2 regions of the Limnohabitans sp. INBF003 genome follow, and region 2 is predicted to be linked to the other one. Evidence: riboswitches for the same ligand, from Rfam matches in the RefSeq annotation. Region 2 holds a riboswitch; the other holds the start of a gene.

Region 1 (3,413 bases), 320 kb from region 2:
GCACACCTTGTGACCAGTCGATCGGCGTCTTATTGGCGCGGGCCTGGGCCAGCGTCCACATGGGTGTTTGTTTTTTGTTGGCGTGTTGTTCGCGCACCTTGGCGTAATCGGCATTCAAGTCGGCGATGAACTTGGCCGCTTGCTCGGACAACAAGCCCTGCGCCACGCCCACGCTGCGCGAGGCATCGGGCACATAGACCACGGGGCCGCTGTAGTTGGGCGCGATTTTGACGGCGGTGTGCACACGGCTGCAGGTGGCACCACCAATCAACAGCGGCATTTGGCGTTCGCGGAAGTACGGGTCTTTTTCCATCTCAGAGGCCACGTACTGCATCTCTTCGAGGCTGGGCGTGATCAGGCCCGACAGACCGATGATGTCGGCGTTTTCTTCCTTGGCCTTGGCCAAAATTTCGTGGCAGGGCACCATCACGCCCATGTTGACCACTTCAAAGTTGTTGCACTGCAAAACCACGGTGACGATGTTCTTGCCGATGTCGTGCACATCGCCCTTGACGGTGGCGATCACGATCTTGCCCTTGGCTTTCACGTCTTCGCCCGCCGCTTCTTGCGCGAGTTTTTCAGCCTCGATGTAGGGCAGCAAATGCGCCACGGCCTGCTTCATCACACGGGCGCTCTTGACCACCTGCGGCAAAAACATCTTGCCTTGGCCGAACAGGTCACCGACCACGTTCATGCCGTCCATCAGCGGGCCTTCGATCACATGCAGCGGGCGACCGCCTTGGGCCAGCACGTCACGGTAAGCCGCTTCGGTGTCTTCGTTGATGAAGTCGGTGATGCCGTGCACCAGCGCGTGCGAGAGGCGCTGCGCCACGCTCACAGGTGCATCGGGCGTGCCGCGCCAGGCCAGCTTGGTGCTCTCGTCCTTAGCGGCGCCCTTGGCGCTGTCGGCAATCTCCACCAGGCGCTCGCCCGCATCGGGGCGGCGGTTGAGCACCACGTCTTCCACGCGCTCGCGCAGCGTGGGCTCCAGGTCGTCGTACACACCGACCATGCCCGCATTCACGATGCCCATGTCCATGCCCGCTTGGATCGCGTGGTACAGGAACACGGTGTGGATGGCCTCGCGCACGGGGTCGTTGCCACGGAAGCTGAAGGACACGTTCGACACGCCGCCCGACACCTTGGCACCCGGCAGGTTCTGCTTGATCCAACGCGTGGCGTTGATGAAGTCCACCGCGTAGTTGTTGTGCTCTTCGATGCCGGTGGCAATCGCAAAAATGTTCGGGTCAAAAATGATGTCTTCGGGCGGGAAATCCACCTCGTCCACCAGCACGCGGTAAGCGCGTTCGCAAATCTCGATCTTGCGTTCGTAGGTGTCGGCCTGGCCTTTTTCGTCAAACGCCATCACCACGGCAGCCGCGCCGTAGCGCTTGACCAACTTGGCCTGGCGCTTGAACTCTTCCAAACCTTCTTTCATGCTGATCGAGTTGACAATGCCCTTACCCTGGATGCAGCGCAGACCCGCTTCGATCACGGTCCATTTGCTCGAATCCACCATCACCGGCACGCGGGCGATATCGGGCTCACCGGCCATCAGGTTCAAAAACCGCACCATGGCCGCCTGGCTGTCGAGCATGGCTTCGTCCATGTTCACGTCGATCACCTGTGCACCGTTTTCGACCTGCTGACGCGCCACGGCCAAAGCCTGCTCGTACTCGCCGTTCAAAATCATGCGGGCAAAGGCCTTGGAGCCGGTCACGTTGGTGCGCTCACCCACGTTGACAAACAACGATCCCTCGCCGATGGAGACAGGCTCCAGACCGGACAACTTCATGGGGGGAACAGACAGAATTTCGGACGCGACAACAGACACAGGCTCACCTTGGGCTTACAGGTGAGCGTCGTTGTGCAAAACAATCAGGAATTGAAGGCCCCAAGCCTGACCTGCAAGCTCATGGGTAGAGGCAGGCTGCAACGCTCCTTGGGAAGGTAGTGATTTTAACCGGTGGCTTCAAAGTAGCCGCTGAGGCCCCGCTTGTACCAAGATGACAGCTTTTCAGCGGTCTGAGTTGCACAATATCAGTGCACCATCATTGAACACCCCATGATCCTCACATCTGCCTCACTCAGTCCCCTCCAAGGCGCCTCCAACTTCCGCGATGTCGGCGGCTACCGCAATGCCGATGGTCGCCAAGTGCGTCGTGGCCAGGTATTCCGCTCAGACCATCTGGGAGGACTGACTTCTGAAGACTTGACGCGCTTTCAGCAGCTGGACATCGGGCACAGCCTGGACTTTCGCGGCGAAGCCGAATGCAAGGCCACGCCCTATGCCATCCCAGGCGTGCAGCGTGTGGCGCTGACGATTGAACCCACCGTAATCGCCCGCATGCAGGCACTGGTGGCGCAAGGCATTGTGCCGACCACCGAAGAAACGGTGGATCTGATGCGCGAGACCTACCGAGATTTTGTGAACAACAACGCAGGCACTTACGGGCGGTTCCTGAAGCATTTGCTCGAAGAGCCAACACCCCAGGTGTTTCACTGCACCGCAGGCAAGGACCGTACGGGCTTTGCGGCGGCGCTGCTGTTGTCAGCACTGGGGGTTGACCGGGCCACCATCGAGCACGACTATTTGCTGACCAACCAACTGTACAAGCGCGATGCCCGACTGGAAGGCCAAGGTCACCCGCATGTGATGAAGGTGCTGTGGCAAGTGCAGCCCGAGTTTTTGCATGCGGCATTTGAAGCGGTGGATGCGCAGCATGGGGGCATGGCCGACTATTTGCACGGGGCGATCGGACTCAGCCCGCAAGAGCTGGCCGAGTTGCAGCGGACGCTTTTAGAACCTTGACTCTTTTGTAGGAGCTTGCCTGCAAGCGATGGCTTGTCGCCTGTCAACGGCTTTATCGCCAGCAGGCTGGCTCCTACAGAACACATCAGTTTTTGTGAGGTACAGACTTCATCGATCCTGATCAAGCCGCTTCTTTGTAGAAGAACCCGCCATGCACGTTGCGCGGTGCCAGCGGGCCTACCGCTTTGCTGATGGCACCGATGTGGTCGGGCGTGGTGCCGCAGCAGCCGCCCACGATGTTGACCAGGCCTTCAGCGGCAAACTCGTGCAGCAGACGGCTGGTCACTTCGGGGGTTTCGTCAAAGCCGGTGTCGCTCATGGGGTTGGGCAGACCGGCGTTGGGGTAGCAGCTGATGAAGGTATCGCCCGCGACCTTGTTGAGTTCCTGAATGTAGGGGCGCATCAGCGTGGCCCCCAGCGCGCAGTTGAGGCCGATGGCCAATGGGTGCGCGTGGCGCACGCTGTGCCAGAACGCGGTCACGGTCTGGCCGCTCAGGATGCGGCCTGACGCATCGGTCACGGTGCCGCTGATGATGAGGGGCAGACGCTGGCCGCTGGCTTCAAAAAATTCTTCAATGGCAAACAGCGCGGCCTTGGCATT
Region 2 (3,413 bases):
GCGAAATGAAGGACACATCACCCACCATCAGGTCAAAGCCGTCCAGTGCCTCGGGAATGCGCTCATCACCGGGCTCCAGCTCACGCGCGTTCACCCCTTCGATGCACACCACACGTTCGTCTTCGCGAATGCGGGGGTGCACCTGGGCATGGCCTACGTCAATCCCCACCACCTGCGCAGCACCTTGCTGCAGCAGGCAATCGGTAAAGCCCCCCGTGCTTTGGCCCACGTCCAGACAACGCAGCCCCTCGACCTTGACGCCTGTGACCTTCAACGCCCCTTCGAGCTTGAGCCCGCCACGCGACACATAGCGCGACTCGGCGTCGTCGAGCAACTCCAAGGCCGCACTTTCGGGCACCTCGTCGCGGTTTTTCACGATGGCGCGCCACGTCCCGTCGGGCTGCTGCCACTGAACGCCTCCGGCGATCAGTCGCTGAGCCTGAGAACGAGAAGCGGCCAGGCCGCGCTCGACGAGAAGTTGATCAATGCGCATGAAGTGTGGTTCTGACGAAGAGGTTCAAGTGAACAAGAGGCGTGATGGGAGGAAGCAGTTCGTTGCGCATGTGGGAGGCCGCCCCTGCGGGCGAATGCTGGCCGGGTTACGGCTGGCATTCGCGAGCGGGGGCTCGCTCACACAGGAAAAACAGCCATTGCTCGCAATGGCATCACACCACTCAATAACGGTAAGTGTCTGCCTTGTAAGGGCCGTTTTTGGACACGCCGATGTAAGCGGCTTGTTCGTCGCTCAACTCGGACAACATGGCGCCGACTTTCTTCAGGTGCAGGCGGGCCACTTTTTCGTCCAGGTGCTTGGGCAACACATAGACCTTGCCGGCTTCGTACTGGTCTTGTTTGGTGAACAGCTCGATCTGGGCGATGGTCTGGTTGGCAAACGACGACGACATCACGAAGCTGGGGTGGCCGGTGGCGCAACCCAGGTTCACCAAGCGGCCTTTGGCCAACAAAGTGATCTTCTTGCCATCGGGGAAGATGACGTGGTCAACCTGGGGCTTGATCTCGTCCCACTCCAGCTTTTCCAGCGAAGCAACGTCGATTTCGTTGTCGAAGTGACCAATGTTGCAAACAATGGCTTCGTCCTTCATGGCGGCCATGTGCTCGTAGCGGATCACGTTCTTGTTGCCGGTGGCCGACACGAAGATGTCGCACTTGTCGGCGGCGTATTCCATGGTCACGACCTTGAAGCCTTCCATGGCAGCCTGCAGCGCGTTGATCGGGTCGATCTCGGTCACCCAGACTTGGGCGCTCAAAGCGCGCAGGGCTTGGGCCGAGCCCTTGCCCACGTCACCGTAACCGGCGACCACGGCCACTTTGCCCGCGATCATCACGTCGGTGGCGCGCTTGATCGAATCGACCAAGGATTCACGGCAGCCATACAGGTTGTCGAACTTGCTCTTGGTCACCGAGTCGTTCACGTTGATGGCGCGGAACATCAAGCTGCCCTTGGCGGCCATTTCGTTCAGGCGCAACACGCCGGTGGTGGTCTCTTCGGTCACGCCGATGATGTGCGCGCCCTTGCGGCTGTACCAGGTCGGGTCCACGGCCAGCTTGGCCTTGATGGCATTGAACAGGCAAGTCTCTTCTTCGCTGGTGGGGTTGGCGATCAAAGACGCGTCGGTTTCGGCGCGCTTGCCCAGGTGCATCAGCAGCGTGGCATCGCCGCCGTCGTCCAGGATCATGTTGGGGCCTTCGCCTTCGGTGCCTGCAGCGCCGAAGTCAAAAATGCGGTGGGTGTAGTCCCAGTAATCGGCCAATGTTTCGCCCTTGATGGCGAACACGGGCGTGCCCTTGGCGGCAATGGCCGCTGCAGCGTGGTCTTGTGTCGAGAAAATGTTGCAAGAGGCCCAGCGCACATCAGCACCCAGGGCTTGCAAGGTTTCGATCAGCACAGCCGTTTGAATGGTCATATGCAGCGAGCCGGTGATGCGTGCGCCCTTCAAAGGCTGGGCCTTGTTGAACTCTTCACGGATGGCCATCAGGCCGGGCATTTCGGTCTCGGCGATTTTGATTTCTTTGCGGCCCCAATCGGCCAGGCCGATGTCGGCGATCACGCAGTCGGCGTTGATGGCGGTGTTCAAACGTGCATTCATGTGTTCAGCTCCAAAGCAATGTGAATGAGCCACACGCGTGGATGAAAGCACTGAGGGGGAAAAACAGGCTCACCGCACGTCGAGTGGATGAGCGTCGTTGCTGTTGAAGTGTTCCGAGCCTCACGCCCCGCTGCCGACTTGTTTGGCAAGTCAGGGGGCGCTGCAACGCTCCTCGGAAGGCCGCATTCTACCGCAGCTGGCGATTCCGCTAGACTGAGCCGGTTTGCAGCCACCCAGCACCCCACCCATGTCAGACCTGATGCTTCACCTCCCCGATTACTGGCATTTATGGGCCGTTGCGGTCGTGATTGGCCTCATTGCCCTGAATTACGGCACCCAATTTGTGGTCCCCGCCCTTCAGCTCAAAACCCAACTGTCTCAGGTCAATGCCCATTTGGCAGGGCTGTCTCAACAAGCACCAGGCACCCACATCGACTTGGCCCTGTTAAAAGACGAGGTGATGACCTCACCTGAGCTGCAACATGCCTGGCAGCAATACGCCAGCACCCTGCAACCCCAATGGCAAGCTGCCGACTCTGGCCCCCTTGGGGCCGCAAGGCAACGGGTAAGCCACCTGTCCCGGGCATTTTTTGCGCACATGGACGCGGCCTCCAACGGCCACCGGCTCGACCTGTCCAACCTCGAACAACTGGCGCAAAACGACCCCAGCCTGGGCAAACTCTGGACCGAATACAACCAAGCACTGGAAGCGCTCCAGCAACTCGAGGTTTCGGCACAAAACACCACTGGCCAATGGCAAGCCAACAGCCATGCCGAAAACTACTTCACCGAGCAAGCCCTGGTGGACTCGCCACTTCAATCGAATTTCTACAAACACATCCCCGGCATCCTGACCGGTGTGGGCATCATTGGCACGTTCACAGGCCTGATTGCCGGGCTCATCCACTTTGATGTCTCCCATCCGGAACGGGTGCAGACCGCGCTGAGCCAGCTGGTTCAAACCGTGGGCCATGCATTCCTAGTCTCGGCCTTGGCCATCACCTTGGCGATGGTGTTCACCTGGATCGAGAAATCGCTGCTCACGGGGCGTTACCGGCAGGTAGAGCAACTTCAGCAAGGGCTGGACACGCTGTTCAACCCCCAAGGTGGCGCCCAGTACATGGAACGACTGAGCTTGGCAGCCGAGATGCAAGCCGCGCTGTCATTCAAAATTTTGAGCCAACTGCGCGAATCGTCCACACACACCCAGACACGTCCAGCGCCATGATCGGCTCCAGAAAAGCGCCCAAACCCAAGCGCGCCGACGATGCAGAAAAACCCTTCTGGATTTCGTTTTCCGATCTG

What was found. Region 2 has a riboswitch for S-adenosylhomocysteine ahead of ahcY (adenosylhomocysteinase). Riboswitches for the same ligand answer to the same signal wherever they lie in the genome.
Region 1: linked by a shared signal. The riboswitch ahead of metH (methionine synthase) and the one ahead of ahcY (adenosylhomocysteinase) in region 2 are both predicted to bind S-adenosylhomocysteine.

Annotation. Positions count from the first base shown of each region.
Region 1 is NZ_AP029222.1:3,108,431-3,111,843, forward strand. Features, by position in the region: gene metH (methionine synthase) at 1-1,795, opposite strand, end outside; S-adenosyl-L-homocysteine riboswitch at 1,851-1,950, opposite strand; gene ACZ5VE_RS14555 (tyrosine-protein phosphatase) at 2,066-2,812, shown strand; gene ACZ5VE_RS14560 (homocysteine S-methyltransferase family protein) at 2,934-3,413, opposite strand, start outside.
Region 2 is NZ_AP029222.1:2,789,814-2,793,226, forward strand. Features, by position in the region: gene ACZ5VE_RS12860 (TlyA family RNA methyltransferase) at 1-493, opposite strand, end outside; gene ahcY (adenosylhomocysteinase) at 675-2,108, opposite strand; S-adenosyl-L-homocysteine riboswitch at 2,191-2,288, opposite strand; gene ACZ5VE_RS12870 (hypothetical protein) at 2,368-3,336, shown strand; gene ACZ5VE_RS12875 (flagellar motor protein MotB) at 3,333-3,413, shown strand, end outside.